Regions from separate parts of the Glutamicibacter bergerei genome, predicted to be linked through region 2. Evidence: riboswitches for the same ligand, from Rfam matches in the RefSeq annotation. Region 2 holds a riboswitch; each other region holds the start of a gene.
The links. Region 2 has a riboswitch for S-adenosylmethionine ahead of ACX5K5_RS04150 (bifunctional o-acetylhomoserine/o-acetylserine sulfhydrylase). Riboswitches for the same ligand answer to the same signal wherever they lie in the genome.
Positions count from the first base shown of each region.

Region 1: another riboswitch for S-adenosylmethionine. It lies ahead of ACX5K5_RS01370 (ABC transporter substrate-binding protein); the one in region 2 lies ahead of ACX5K5_RS04150 (bifunctional o-acetylhomoserine/o-acetylserine sulfhydrylase).
Region 3: another riboswitch for S-adenosylmethionine. It lies ahead of ACX5K5_RS03210 (O-acetylhomoserine aminocarboxypropyltransferase/cysteine synthase family protein); the one in region 2 lies ahead of ACX5K5_RS04150 (bifunctional o-acetylhomoserine/o-acetylserine sulfhydrylase).
Region 4: another riboswitch for S-adenosylmethionine. It lies ahead of ACX5K5_RS01335 (acyl-CoA dehydrogenase family protein); the one in region 2 lies ahead of ACX5K5_RS04150 (bifunctional o-acetylhomoserine/o-acetylserine sulfhydrylase).

Region 1 covers NZ_CM137131.1:287,631-291,385, forward strand. The annotation lists gene ACX5K5_RS01360 (methionine ABC transporter permease) at 1-512, shown strand, start outside; gene ACX5K5_RS01365 (MetQ/NlpA family ABC transporter substrate-binding protein) at 538-1,449, shown strand; SAM riboswitch class I at 1,743-1,834, shown strand; gene ACX5K5_RS01370 (ABC transporter substrate-binding protein) at 1,956-3,593, shown strand; gene ACX5K5_RS01375 (ABC transporter permease) at 3,605-3,755, shown strand, end outside.
Region 2 covers NZ_CM137131.1:889,744-893,498, reverse strand. The annotation lists gene metX (homoserine O-acetyltransferase MetX) at 1-537, opposite strand, end outside; gene ACX5K5_RS04150 (bifunctional o-acetylhomoserine/o-acetylserine sulfhydrylase) at 540-1,883, opposite strand; SAM riboswitch class IV at 1,976-2,093, opposite strand; gene ACX5K5_RS04145 (VOC family protein) at 2,268-2,912, shown strand; gene ACX5K5_RS04140 (GNAT family acetyltransferase) at 2,979-3,389, opposite strand; gene ACX5K5_RS04135 (CPBP family intramembrane glutamic endopeptidase) at 3,452-3,755, opposite strand, start outside.
Region 3 covers NZ_CM137131.1:688,140-691,894, reverse strand. The annotation lists gene ACX5K5_RS03215 (cystathionine gamma-synthase) at 1-578, opposite strand, end outside; gene ACX5K5_RS03210 (O-acetylhomoserine aminocarboxypropyltransferase/cysteine synthase family protein) at 578-1,879, opposite strand; SAM riboswitch class I at 1,968-2,058, opposite strand; gene ACX5K5_RS03205 (LysR family transcriptional regulator) at 2,291-3,232, opposite strand; gene ACX5K5_RS03200 (DUF1852 domain-containing protein) at 3,355-3,755, shown strand, end outside.
Region 4 covers NZ_CM137131.1:278,097-281,851, forward strand. The annotation lists gene acs (acetate--CoA ligase) at 1-1,533, opposite strand, end outside; gene ACX5K5_RS01330 (hypothetical protein) at 1,530-1,682, opposite strand; SAM riboswitch class I at 1,682-1,789, opposite strand; SAM riboswitch class I at 2,055-2,154, shown strand; gene ACX5K5_RS01335 (acyl-CoA dehydrogenase family protein) at 2,171-3,505, shown strand; gene ACX5K5_RS01340 (LLM class flavin-dependent oxidoreductase) at 3,569-3,755, shown strand, end outside.

The DNA of each region.
Region 1 (3,755 bases), 600 kb from region 2:
CGCACACGCAGAGCCATGCCACATTGAGCTGGATCGTGAATATGGGCCGCTCGCTGCCCTTCCTAGTCTTGATGGCTGCCATTATTCCTTTCACCAAATGGATCACGGGAACTACCATCGGCATCTGGGCTGCCATTGTACCCATGACTATTGCGGGTATTCCATTCTTCGCCCGTTTAGTACAAAACGCGTTGAACGACCTGCCCAAGGAAAACCTTGCAGTCGGTTTGGTGACCGGTGGATCCCCGTTGCAAATCATTGGCTCCACTCAAGTACGCGAGGCGTTGCCAGCACTTGCCTCAGCGATCACACTGAACACCATCTCCATGGTCGAGTACTCGGCGATCGCCGGAACTATCGGAGCCGGTGGTATCGGATATCTTGCGGTGACCTACGGATACCAGCGTTTTGATATGAACGTCATGATTGCGACCATCCTCGCACTGATCGTGACCGTGCAAATAGTCCAATTCCTCGGCGACCGTATCGCCCGTGCGCTGGCACGCCCCTAAGCGCCCTCAAACAAACGAGAAGATCATGACAACTTCACCCAATGGCCACGTTCACGGCTTCACCCTTCGCAAAAACACCGCCAAGTTGCCCTGGACCATCGCCGCTTGCGCGACCATCGTGGCACTCGTACTTGGCGCACTTTTAGTACAGCAACGATCTACGCCCGCACTCGCAGCCAATCAGCCAAGCAAGACAAAGTTCAAGGTCCACTACGAACCAGCGATGGCCGGGGAAGAGCAGATACTGAAATACGTCGCCGAGAACATTGCACCGGACTACGGAATTGAAATTGAAGCCGTTGGGTTGCAGGATTCGATCCAGGCCAACCGCGCCGTGGCCGAGGGGCAATTCGATGCGACCATTTTTGAACACGAGTGGTACATGAAACAGTCTGCAGAGGCCGCCGGTGTTGATCTCACCGCAACCGTAGAGCTCTATCAGTGGGGCTTCGGGTTGTACTCCAGCCGGTATGGCTCGGTCGAGGAACTGCCCAAGGGGGCGACACTGCTACTTCCCAATGACGTCGCGAACCAGGGCCAGGCGCTCTGGCTGCTCGAACGCGAAGGTCTGCTCGGCCTGAACCCAGACATCGAACCACGCACTGCCAAAATGGCTGACGTGGTAGACAATCCGCATGAATTCAAGCTGAAGGAAGCGGAGCTGATGACCATGCCACGCATGCTTGACGACGTGGATGTCGCGATTGGTTATGTCTCACAGTTTGATGCCGGAAAAGTGGGTCGAGATAAAGGACTCCTGTTCCCTGAACCACCGAGGACTTTCGCCTCAAAGCTAATTTTTGGTACCAAATTCTCCAAGACCCCTGACGCTGCAAAACTGATTGAGGTCTTCTCCGACCCGCGGTTGCAGGAGTATCTGGAAAGCACGGAAGATCCCTTAGTGCACGGTGTACTGACTCCGGTATCGGCGAAGTAGCGTATCTGGCAACCAAGCCGAACTGAAAGGTCAGTTCGAACTATCTCGGTTCGAACTGACCTTAACTTTTAAGATTTTTCAGCTGAAATTAACGCGCAGTTTTGGAGTACCGTCAAGGAATAATTTGTAACAGCGTCACGAAGTGACTTATGACGAGATCTTGAGAAGAATGTGACGCGTTTTTCCGTGTCGAGCAGCTCGCAGATGGCTTCGTGACGCGTATATGACGTCATGGTTGGTCACACCATAGCCCCGGGCACAGACTTGAATTATTCGGAAAACACACCGAATGCTAACCATCCAGAGCGACTGAGAGACCTGGCTCGTTGACGTCGCAGCAACCGTCCTTTAGCAGGAGCGGTGCTAAGGCCAGGACCGATGGAGATTGCTAGATTTCGCAACGGTCCACACAGGGGAGAAGTCTGTCTTTTCCCTTCCCGCAACCTTGCGGTAGGGCCAGGATCTAGGCGTAATCCTCGGGAACTTACCGAGAGGAACACCAGAAAATGCGCAATAAGAACCTTGGTCTTAAGACCGTGGCGTTGCTGGCAGCAGTTGGATTAACGTTGACAGCCTGTGACGGAAGCAACGCAACGGGTCAAAGCTCCGATCCTACGACGGCCGCAGGTAGCGGAACGCCGGTGGAAGGCGGAACCTTTACCTTCGCGGAAGTCACCCCGATCAATAACTGGCAGACCCAGGCCGCACGATTCTATGAGAAGGCCAATGTGCTCAACTCGGTACTGGACCGGTTGACCTACTTTGACGTTGAATCCGGGAAAGTTGTGGGCTGGATTGCCTCGGACTTCACCGCGAATAAGACGCAAACGGAATTCACCTTTACTATCCGCGACGGTGTAACTTTTTCGGACGGCACGGACCTAGACGCCAAAGCAGTGCAAAAGAACCTAGATGCCCTGGGCTTAGGCATTAAATCGGCACAGATTCAGCCCAACGTAGATTTCGCCGCTTACAAAAGCTCCGAAGTTGTAGACAAGAACAAGGTCAAGGTGACGCTGAAGCGCCCGGATGCTAACTTCCTCCGTGCGACGTCTTCGGTCACTGCCGGGCTAGTCTCCCCGGAGACCCTGAAGCTGGATAACGCAGGACAAACAGCGATCGCGAAAATTGTTGGTTCCGGCCCGTTTGTCTTTGAATCCGAAAAAGCCGATGAAGAAGTTGTTTTTACCAGCCGGGATGATTACGCCTGGGCGCCAGAAACCGCAGCAAACCAGGCAGATGCCTACCTGGAAAAGTTGGTGATCAAATACCTGCCCGAGGTGGCCCACCGTGCTGGTGCCGCGCAATCAGGCCAGGTTGATCTGGTCCGCGGGCTGCAACCGGTAGACGAGGATGTGCTCAGCGCTGGCGGTGGCCAGGTATTGGCCGCGCAGGGCGTCGATCTGACAACTAATCACGCAGCGATACGCATCGGCTCAGGCAAGCTGGATGACCCGAAGGTGCGCCAGGCATTGCAGGTAGGTATCGACCGGCAGGCGTTGAAGGACACGGTGCTTTCTGACAGCTATGTCCTCGCCGGTTCGATCCTCAACCATCAGGCTCCAGGTTTTGTGGACCTTTCCGCAGAGCTTGGCTATGACCCGGAAAAATCCAAGTTGTTGCTCGAGGAGGCTGGCTGGAAGGTGGGTACGGATGGGATCCGTGAAAAGGACGGCAAGAAACTTGAAATCACAGTAGCCAGCTCGAATAACTCTGTGGTCATTAAGCCTGCTTTTGAACTGATTGAGCAGCAGTGGCGCCAGATCGGTGTTCAGCTGGTGAACCGTGCTGCAGATAATTCTTTCCTCACTAACGCCATGGTCGATGACCAGATCGAATTCTTCGGAACCAGGCAGTTTGCCTACGGAGGCCTGGGCCCGGTTTATGCACCGGCCACTAACAACCAGACCCTCAATGCAGACAAAGAACTGAACGACCTGTTCACCCGTGAGCAGGCGGCGACCACCGAGGAAGAACACCTGAAACTCGTGGAAGAAGAACAGCGTGAGCTGGTACTCGACAAGGCGCTGACCCTCGTGCTGTGGGATGAAGTGCAGGTATACGGCGCCAATAAGGACGCACATATCGACTTCACTTCCGGCACCGCACCAATCTTCCAGGGTGCTTGGAAGAGCAACGGTTAAGGAAACACATCATGGGTGGATACATTGCTAAACGCATAGGGCAGGCACTACTGGTGATTTTGTTGGCCTACACCGCAGTATTTCTGGCGGTGCAGGCATTGCCGAACGACCCGGTGACAATCTTCCTTTCCGCAGACTCCTCTGCCGATCCGGCCACCATCG
Region 2 (3,755 bases):
CTTTACGCGTTGCGGGAATTCAACCGCCCATTCAAGGGCTCGTGCCCCACCCATGGAACCGCCGATGACCGTATGCCAGGAGTGCACCCCGAGCAGGTCGGCCAACCGCGCTTCGAGGCGCACGGAATCCTTGATGGTAATAAAGGGGAAGCGTGAACCCCAGGCGTTGCCGTGCTCATCTGGCGAACTAGGTCCGGTGGACCCATTGCAACCACCGATGATGTTGATGGCCACGACAAAATACTTGTCGGTATCAACAGTTAGCCCGGGGCCGACAAAATCTTCCCACCAGCCCGGGGTCTGCGAATCTCCGCGCGATACGTGCGCATCACCGGTCAACGCGTGCTTCACCAGCACCGCGTTGGTCCCCTCCGCGTTAAGCTGGCCCCATGTTTCGTAGGCCAACTCGATCTGCGGTAGGTAGCCACCGGTTTCGAAGGTGTACTCCCCCACGAACGCACGACGCAAAATGCCGTCTTGCCCGTCGGTAAGTTCCTGCGATGGCAGAGTTTCTTCGGTAGTCACTATGGATGCCATGCCTAAAGGGTTTCCTGCAATTCCTGGTGAGAGAGCTGCTTAGTGGCAGCAAAACCAAGTTGCAGATCAGCGAGAATATCCTTGATGTTTTCAAGTCCCACACTCAACCGAACGAGGCCCGGACGCACACCGGCGGCCAGACGTTCGTCTTCGGTCAATTGCGCGTGGGTGGTCGACGCCGGGTGGATGACGAGCGAACGAACGTCACCGAGGTTGGCCACATGTGAATGCAGCTCCAGCGCATCCACAAAAGCCTTGCCAGCTTCGAGTCCACCAGCAATATCGAAGGCAATAATCGCGCCGACACCCTTTGCCGAGTACTTCTGTCCGCGTTCAAACCACGGCGAGGAAGGCAGGCCAGCGTAAGCGACCTTTTCAACCTGCTCCTGGCTTTCAAGCCAGACGGCTACTTCCTTCGCGTTTTGCACGTGACGCTCGATACGCAGAGACAAAGTCTCCAGACCTTGAGCAATAAGGAAAGCATTAAACGGTGCGACAGCCGCGCCCAGATCGCGGAGCAACTGCACGCGAGCCTTCAGAATGTAGGCAAGATTGGCACCAAGGATGCCATCAACGCCCAGATCGCGGGCGAACACCAAACCGTTGTAGGACTCATCGGGGGTGTTGAAGTCCGGGAAACGTTCCGGATCCTTCGCAAAATCAAATTTGCCCGAGTCCACGATTACGCCGGCAATGGCGGTGCCGTGACCACCGAGGTACTTGGTGGCCGAGTGGATGACGATATCCGCGCCCCACTCGATGGGGCGGATCAGATATGGGGTTGCCAAGGTGTTATCAACCAGCAGTGGAACCCCGACCTCATGGGCAATCTGTGAGACTCCCTCGATGTCCAAAATGTCTTGGCGCGGGTTGGAGACGACTTCACCGAAGAAGGCCTTGGTATTTGGCTTCACCGCTGCACGCCACTGATCCAAGTTGTCTGGATCCGCCACGAAGGTGACCTCGATACCGAGCTTGCGCAGCGTGTGCTTGAGCAGGTTCTGCGTTCCACCGTAGAGGCTCGGGCTGGCCACCAAGTGGTCTCCAGACTGAGCCAAGTTGAGAATTGCGAGGGTGGTTGCTGCCTGCCCCGAGGCGACCAGCAGTGCGCCGACGCCGCCTTCAAGATCCGCGATACGGTTTTCGACCGCTTCCTGCGTTGGATTACCGATACGGGTGTAAATCGGCTCCAGCTCCTGCAGTGCGAAGCGAGCCGCGGCGCTCTCGGCGTTCGGGAAAACAAAAGACGTGGTTTGGAAAATCGGCAGGGCACGCGCACCGGTGACCGGATCTGGTTGCTGCCCGGAATGGATCTGGCGTGTTTCAAAAGACCAGTTGTTACTCATGGTTTCCTCCATATTGTTTGTCGACTATGGGGGTACACCACTCAAAAACACACCGACGGCAAATTCCTCGTCGAGGAGCTTTCGAAGGGGGTAACCCGCGCTTGTCCTCAACGCTTGGTGCGTCGAGGGCCAGGTCTTCACCCGGGGCACCCCACCGCGGCGGAGGGTTGCCGCCCAGTAAGCCGGGGCTTGTTACTGGGACTCATGACCTGACTCAAGTCTGCCCGATAGCCGAAGAATTTGGCAATATGAGATAGCTTAACGTGACTCAATCGGTCATATAGATCTTTAATGAAGAAATTTATGCAGACTGTTCGATCCCACCATTACCACTTAGGGTCGCCTAAGTCGAGACTGAGATCACATAGTGACATGATGGGGCACATGATGAGGCTAGATCACGTTAGTTACGCATGTGGCCCCGATGGGCTCATGCCAACCGCCGAAAGAATCTCCAAGGCTTTGGGCCTGGAATTCGTCAAGGGGGGCGTACATCCGCGTTTTGGAACGCGGAATGTAATTTTCCCGCTCAAGCACAACCAGTACCTAGAAGTTGTTGAAGTTCTAAACCACCCTTCCAGCGACAAAGCACCGTTTGGGCAGGCAGTACGAGCCCGCTCCGAGCTTGGCGGCGGCTGGATGGGATGGTGCGTTTCCGTTGAAGACCTCTCCAGCGCCGAAGAGCGGCTGGGACGTAAATCTGTTCCGGGAAACCGCAAGTTCCCAGACGGCCGCGAACTCACCTGGCAGCAAGTTGGAATCAAGGGGCTCATCGCTGATCCGCAGGTTCCGTATTTGCTTCGCTGGGACGCAGGAACGGAGGATTTGCACCCTTCGAAGGCTCTAGAGCCTGTAGGTGCGATTCAAAGCATCACTATCGCTGGTTCCCGCGACCGCGTCCTAGACTGGCTAGGCCAGCCAGAGAACGTCAATCTTGGCGCGGTGAGCATGGAATACGAAGCACCCAACGGCACTCCGGGCATCTTGTCGGTCACCTTTGAAACCGACAATGGTTTGGTCACGCTATAACAAAGAACGTCGAAATAAAGGGTAGGTGCGGACGGCAACGTCCTCGCCTACCCTTTGTCGTTCCAACTATCCAAGCCTTTTGCCTAGGACCACCACTTCTTGAGCTTCGTAGCCTAGCCGCTCGTAAAATCCGATCACATCAGTGTTCTCGGTACGCACCATGAGCTGTACTTTGGGCACCCCTTGTTCAGCAAGCCAACGCGACGCTGCCCCCATAATCTCCTGTCCAAACCCCTGGCCCTGCATGCCGGGTTGGACCGCCACGTAATATAGCCAGCCTCGGTGTCCGTCGAACCCAACCATGGCTGTAGCTACCAGTCTTTGCTCATGACGTCCCGCAAGAATCGTAGAGCTCTGATTCTCCAGTGTTTTACGTGCATCTGCCTCCGGATCATTCCATGGCCGCGTAAGCTCGACGCTCCGCCACAGGGCTGTTGCTTCGCCTATTTCGGTCAGTTTGAGTTCACTGATTTGCATAAGTAAAACGTACCGTTGAAAACGTCGTTTATTGCCATTGCGCAATGCTTGCCGTTGTGGGGTTAGCCTCCGATACCGATAGCGGGGCCGAAGAGCATGAACCCGACAAATCCCACTGCGTCCAACAAGAAGTGCGCGATCACCAACGGCATCACTCGCCCATATTTCTGGTAAATCCAACCGAAAATCACACCCATGGCTATGTTTCCCAGCATCGGGCCGACGCCTTGGTAGAGGTGGTAGCTACCGCGGATCAGCGCAGATCCGAGAATCAGCGTCCACGGTCCCAGGTTCAGCTTCTTACCGTAGGTAAACAGGAAACCGAGCATGATCACTTCTTCAAGCACCGCGTGGCGTACGGCAGAA
Region 3 (3,755 bases), 200 kb from region 2:
ACCACCGCGTGGGCTCCGAAATCCAGCGGCCGCTGCAGGTACGGGGTGGCGAAGGTGTTGTCCACGACCAGCAGGGCGCCGTGTTCGCGGGCGATGTCCGCCCAGCCGGCCAGGTCGGCGATGCCCAGCAGCGGGTTGGAGGGAGTCTCCACCCAGAGCAGCGCGGTATTCGGGCGCACCGCGGCGCGCACCGAATCCAGGCTGGTGATGTCCACCGCCGAAGAGGTGATCCCCCATTTGCTGTGCAGCTTGGAGATCAGCCGGTTGGTGCCGCCGTAGCCGTCGGCGCCCAGGATGATGTGGTCGCCCGGTTCCAGCACTGCGCGCAGCAGCGCGTCTTCGGCCGCGATCCCCGAGGCGAAGGAGAAGCCGGCGGTGCCGCCTTCCAGCGCGGTGAGCTGGGATTCGAACCCGTTGCGGGTGGGGTTCGAGCCGCGGGAGTATTCATGCCCGGAACGCAGCACGTTGATGCCGTCCTGGATGAAGGTGCTGGTCTGGTAGATCGGGGGCACGACCGCCCCGGTGTGCGGATCCTTGTGCTGGCCGGCGTGCACGGCGAGGGTGTTGAAGCCAGTCATCATGCTCCTTGGGTTTGTGGGGCCAGGGCCTGGTCCAATGCCAGATCCAGTGCCTGGGTGAGGTCGGCGAGCAGGTCGGCGGGGTCTTCCAGCCCGACCGACAGGCGCAGGGTGGAGGTGTTCAGGCCGGCGTCGGCCAGCTGCTGCTCCGAGAGCCGGCAGTGCGTCATGGTCGCCGGGTGGGAGACCATGGTGCGGGTGTCCCCCACATTCGCGGCCAGGGAAATCAGCTTGAGCCCATCGATTACCGGGGAAACCAGGGCCGGGTGGGCCAGCTCGATGGCCAGCACGCAGCCGGTGCCCTTCGGCGCCAGCGCCCGGGCCAGCTCGTGGCTGGGGTGCTCGGGCAGCGCAGGGTGGTGGATGGCGGCAATGCCCGGATACTCGGCAAGCGCGTCGATCAGCCTGGTGACGCTGCGCTGCACGTGGGCGGCGCGCACCGGCAGCGTCTCGATGCCTGCAAGGATGCCCTGGGCGCTGGCCGGGGCCAGGGTCGGGCCCAGATCGTGCAGGAACTTGGAACGCACCAGCATCGCATAGGCGGTCGGTCCGTGGCGCTCAAGCAGCGAGGTGTTGTTCAGACGCACCCGCGGGGCGGCGATCTGCGGCCAGCGGGCGGCATCGGAGAAGTCGAATTTCCCCGAGTCCACCACTACCCCGCCGAGCACCGAGCCGTGACCGGCCAGGCCCTTGGTGGCCGAGTGCACCACGATGTCGGCACCGAGTTCCAGAGGCCGAATATTCAGCGGGGTGGCCAGGGTGTTGTCGACCACCACCGGGATGTTGTGCTCGTGGGCGATCGCCGCGATGGCGGGCAGATCGGCCACGGTGCACAGCGGGTTGGAGACGGACTCCAAGAAGAACGCCCGGGTGTCCGACTCAATGGCAGCGGCCCAGGCGGACGGGTCGGCCTGGTCGACAAAGCTGATGCGGATGCCGAAGTCGGCGAAGGTGTCGGTGAACAGGTCCACGGTGCCGCCGTACAGCGAGGAAGAGGCCACAATGTGCTTGGGTCCCTGGGTCAGGGCCAGCAGGGACAAGGCCACGGCTGCCTGCCCGGTGGCGGTGGCCACCGCGTGGGCCCCGCCTTCCAGGGCGGCCACGCGCTGTTCGAGAATCGAAACGGTGGGGTTGCCGGTGCGCGAGTAGGTGAAGCCGGCCTGGCGCAGGGCGAACTTCTCGATCGCTTCGGCATGCGATGCGAATTGGTAGGCTGCGGAATTGTGCAGCGGCGGCAGCATCGGGCGGAAGTCTCCGCTCGGGCGGTACCCTGCGTGCACCGCGTCGGTTTCCTGGCTCATGGCTCCTCCTCGATTATCTGCGAGGGAGTGCACCGATTGGCATCGTGCGGCGGCACGAAGCACAGTACGCAAAAACGCGTTCGGAACTGCTCCATCGTTCCTGGCATTAGCACCTTTCGGTTTCCCGATGGTTGCTGCGACGTCAACGAGCCAGATCTCTTAGTCGCTCTTGATGGTTTGTTGTTCCTCCATGGTTGGCCATGGGACGCAAACGGTGCAAGCGGTATCGGGCGGCCGGCTTCATACAAGGCCGCCAGGCTTCATATGACTTCTCGTTGTCATGATGACGAGGTGGCCGGCAGCACTTTATGACGCGACCTTTTGAGATGAATCGGCGTGATGTAGAGGTTTTGTTGGAAGTTTGTGACGATGTGCCGGTGCTCGATGACCGGGGGTTACGCTGCTGGCGGCTCAGCCAAGCACTTCTACCCCGAAGCTGGCGACCACCGTTCGCACTTCTTGCAGGTAGCGCTGGGCCTGGTCGGTGAGCGGAATGGCAGCGTGATCAATCCAGCCGATCTCGATGCGCTCCTCGATCGCTAGCGGGATGGCCACGATGGAGGGGTCCAGCTCGTCGCTGATGATGCCGGTGGAGATCGTGTACCCGCCCAAGCCGATCATGAGGTTGAAGATGGTGGCGCGGTCCGAGACCTGGATTTCGCGTTGGCTGGAGCGCGTGGAGAGCACCTCCTCGGCGAAGTAGAAGGAATTATTCGCGCCCTGGTCGAAGGTCAGCCGGGGCAGGTCTTCGAGGTCTTCGAGCGTGACCTGGGTTCGGGTGGCCAGCGGGTTGCTGCGCGAGATGAAAATGTGCGGATCGGCCAGGAACAGCGGGTGGAAGACCAGCCGCGATTCGCGCAGCAGCTTGTCGATGACCTTCCGGTTGAAGTCGTTGCGGTACAGGATCCCGATGTCGCTGCGCAGCGTGCGCACGTCCTCGATGATCTGCTCGGTGCGGGTCTCGCGCAGCGAAAACTGGTACTCCTCGGCCCCGCTGGCCTGCACCATCCGCACGAAAGCGTCCACCGAAAAGGAGTAGTGCTGAGTGGAGACGCCCAGCAGCCGCCGGGCCGAGGGGCGACCGAGATAGCGGTGCTCAAGAAGCTCCACCTGTTCCAGGACCTGCCGGGCGTAGCCGAGGAATTCGGCGCCTTCGGCGGTGAGTGTCACTCCCCTGGCCGAGCGCATCAGCAAGGTGCGCCCCACCCGTGATTCAAGCTCCTTCATCGCTGAGGACATGCTGGGCTGTGCGACGTAAATCAGGTCGGCGGCAGCGGAGATCGAGCCCTCCGAGGCGACCGCCACGAAATAGCGAAGTTGCTGCAGTGTCAGACCATTCGTTCCCTGAACCATAGCCAGAGTCTATATGAATCCATAGTTATATCGAGTTACCCGATATCAAGAATCACCCTGCATGATTGACGCAACGACATCCCCTCGGCCTGCCCAGGCCTCCCAAATACAGATTGGCCGTCATGGCAGACGCATTAAATTTCAGCATTAGCACCACCAGATTCGACGAGAATTACTCCCCTTCGGCGAATTCTCGAACCACGACAAACTTCGCCAATTTGGCACGCGGAGAGCGTCGCGAAGAGAACCTTCGCAATGCCCTGACGATGATCAACCGTCGCTTCAATTCCCTGGCTCACTGGGACAATCCCCAGGGCGACCGTTACTCTCTGGAATTGGAAATCATTTCAGCAAATGTGCATTTTTCTGCCGATAATAACGATCAGGAATTCCCGCTTTTAGAAGTGCTTGAAACCACGATCGTGGATAAACTCACGGGTACTCGGTCCCAGGGCATGGTCGGCAATAATTTCTCTTCTTACGTCCGCGATTACGACTTCAGCGTCGTGCTCCCAGCATCTTG
Region 4 (3,755 bases), 610 kb from region 2:
GCGGCCCAGGATATAGATATCCCCGTCCTCATCAAAGCGGGCACCATCACCGGCAAGGAACCAACCCTGAGCAACATATTGCTCCCAGTAGCTGGTGTAATAACGTTCCGGATTTCCCCAGACCGTCCGGGCCATCGATGGGCCGGTCTGGGTAATTACGATATTTCCTTGTTCGTTTGCAGCCACGGTATTTCCCGCAGCATCAACAATGTCCACCGATACACCCGGTAGGGCGCGCGAGGCACAGCCTGGCTTGAAGTGCGCATCGGTAGGCAACGGCGAAAGTACTGTAGCTCCTGACTCGGACTGCCACCAGGTGTCAACCATCGGGATCCCGTGCTCGGTGTCTCGTCCCACCTGGGCGCGTAGCCAACGCCACGCTTCGGGATTGACCGCTTCGCCCACGGTGCCGCCCACACGAAGTGAGGACAAATCGTAATTGTCCGGAATGCCGTCGGGGAACCAACCCATCAGCGAGCGGACCAGTGTGGGTGCAGTGTAGTAACTGGTGACCTTGTAGCGCTCGATAATTTCAAAGTGGCGTCCGGGATGCGGTGCGTTAGGCACACCCTCGTAGATCACCTGGGTGACACCGTTGGCTAGTGGCCCATAAATTTCATAAGTATGTGCGGTAACCCAAGCCAAATCCGCGGTGCACCAGTGCACGTCATCGGAGCGCTGAGACTCATCAGGATTGCCGAACAAAAGATTGTGGCTATAAGCAGCCTGAGTGAGGTAACCGCCGGTGGTGTGCACCAGCCCCTTAGGCTGTCCGGTAGTTCCCGAGGTGTACATGATGAACAGCGGCGTCTCAGAGTCGAAGGCTTCGGCTTTGTGGTGCGTGGGCTGGTTCTCTACCGTTTCGTGCCACCACAGGTCGCGTCCTTCGGTCCAAGGAATGTCGTCCCCGGTGCGCTGAATAACCAGCACCTTTTCAATGTCATTTTCTCCGGAGACCGCAATATCGGCATTGGTTTTGACGGGAACCGAGATCCCACGACGGAATTGACCGTCGGTGGTCACCAGCAGCTTCGCTTTGGTGTCTTCCACACGAAATTTGAGTGCCTCCGCGGAGAAACCTCCGAAGACCAGTGAATGGATCGCGCCGATACGGGCGCAGGCCAGGGTGATCACAATTGTTTCGATGAGCACCGGTAGGTAGATGACCACGCGGTCACCCTTGGTAATACCGAGTTCCAATAGCGCGTTGGCCGCTTGGCTAACGCGATCTTGCAGGTTTTGGTAGGTCACCGCAATGCGATCGCCAGGCTCGCCCTCAAAGTAGAGCGCGACCTTGTCGCCATTTCCGGATTCCACGTGGCGGTCCGCGCAGTTCACGGCGGCGTTGAGCTTGCCACCGAGGTACCAAGAGATCTGTGGTCCACGCTTTGCTTGTGGGTCCGCGGCAATGATCTGGCTAGTGGTGTGCCATTTGGTGTCCCAGTCGAGCAAGTTTGCTGCTTCGTCCCAGAACTCCTGACGGTTCTCGGTGCCAGCAGGTGAGGTTGTAGTGGGCAACTTGGTGATAGTCATTGCGTTTCCTTGAAAAGTTTGGGGCTGCTGTTCCTGCGGTGCTTACGTGCGCGTTGTTTAGCTAGCGGGTGTCCAGTTGCTGGCACATCATCGAGCAACTTCTTCGAGTAAGCCAGCTGGGGCAGGGCAATATGAAAACCATGATTCATCTCCATCGTTCCTGGCGGTAGCACCGGCCACACATCTATTTACAAATCGTGTGTGGTGGTTGCTGCGGCGTCACAGAGCCAGATCTCTTGGCCGCTCGGGATGGTTATATGACCATTACAGGCTTTCGAACGAATTCAATGCAAATCCGTCGTAATATGAAAAATATTCGATAACTACGTCACATCATCAAGATGTTTCGATTTTTATTTCATCAACAACGTATTTGGCTGAAAAATCGCGAAACGCTGGGTGTGGCGTTCGACTATGCCGGATAAGTGGAGTCCTTGATGCAATTCAAGGGTCATGCCAGCACGAAGAAATATGACTTGCCGGGTTGAAGGCAACGTAATTCTCAGGCTACAAATGATTACGAACCATCCAGAGCGACCGAGAGATTTGGCTCGAAGACGTCGCAGCAACCACCCACCATTTTTTGGCCCGGGACGGTGCTACAGCCAGAACCGATGGAAAGAATAGAGGACTTTTGATGTCATTTGGCGATTTAGCTGGCGACTTTAATGCGCTTAGCGATCCGTCTGTGGCCGGTAACGCTGCGGAGCTTGATGAGCTGCCTGTAGAGCTACCCACACGACAATTGCTCAAAATAACTCCAGGTTCTGGCGCAGATGAACAGTATGAACGACTTGCAGATATCTTCCGTCCCGTCTTCGCACAGATTGCCGCCGGGTCTAGTGAGCGTGACCGGCAACGGATACTCCCCTTCGAACAGGTCGGGCTGCTTAATCGTGAACGCTTCGGCGCGTTGCGACTATCCATTGCCGAAGGTGGTCATGGCGCACGGCTAAGCGATGTGTTTCGGTTGCTTATTGAGCTAGCCGAAGCTGATTCGCACGTGGCACAACTCTGGAGAGCCCATATTGCCTTCGTAGAAAATGTGGTGCGCTTAGAAGACCAAGTGCTACGCAGCAAGTGGACTACGCGAATCAGCGCCGGCCAGATCGTTGGCAATGCTTATACCGAAGAGGGCGGAAACGCGCTGGGCGTACTGAACACGAAGGTAACTGAGCAAGACTCGCGGTGGTTGGTCAACGGCCGCAAATTTTATTGCACCGGTACCATTTTTGCGGACTGGACCACCGTTGCGGTAGCCCACCCAGAGATCCCTGGTCGCCAGATCGCCGTGGTTTCAACGCAACACAGTGGTGTGAAGATCCTTGATGACTGGGACGGGTTTGGTCAGCAGCTGACCGGTACCGGCAGTACCGAATTCCACAATGTTCCGGTGGATACCTTCATGCCCGAAGATCCCACCGACCCGGAGGCCGCAATCTTCCAGCTGGTACTCATGGCGGTGCAAGCCGGAATTGGTCGGGCCGCACTAAACGACCTGCGATCTTCGGTTCAGGCACGTACCCGCAGCTTCAGTACCGGAACAGGGGTTCCGGTACACCGCGAACCACAGGTACTGCAGCTGGTCGGTGAGGTATCCGCCGAAGTTTTTGCCGCCGACTCCGTGGTCATGGGGGCGGTGCTGGAAGTCGAATCGGCGATGGCCGATGCGAACCTGAACTCCGAGGAACGCTTCGCCGTGTGCGAGCTGGCGGCAAACCGCGCCCAGACCATTGTGCAGCCCTTGGTGATCGGGGCGACGAGCAAACTCTTTGACGGGCTCGGGGCATCGGCTACACGCAACAGCTGCAACATGGACCGGCATTGGCGCAACGCACGCACCATCGCAACGCATAACCCGGCAATTTATAAGGCACGCATCGTAGGGGACTACGAGATCAATGGGGTGCAACCCCAACGGCTCTCGGTCACCGGAACGGTTTCTGGAACACCACAATTTTCTGGAAGCTAAACAAGTTTTTTGAACGCACCGTTAGATTTACAAGATTTCATTTCCATGGATAGGGGTACACCAATGAGCGAGAACAAGCGCGAAATCCTTTTTAACGCCTTCGACATGAACTGCGTGGCTCACCAGTCACCAGGACTGTGGCGTCACCCGGCTGACAAGGCCTCGACCTACAAGACCCTGGGTTACTGGACACACCTGGCCAAGGTGCTGGAAAAGGGCAAGTTCGACGGACTGTTCCTCGCCGATGTGC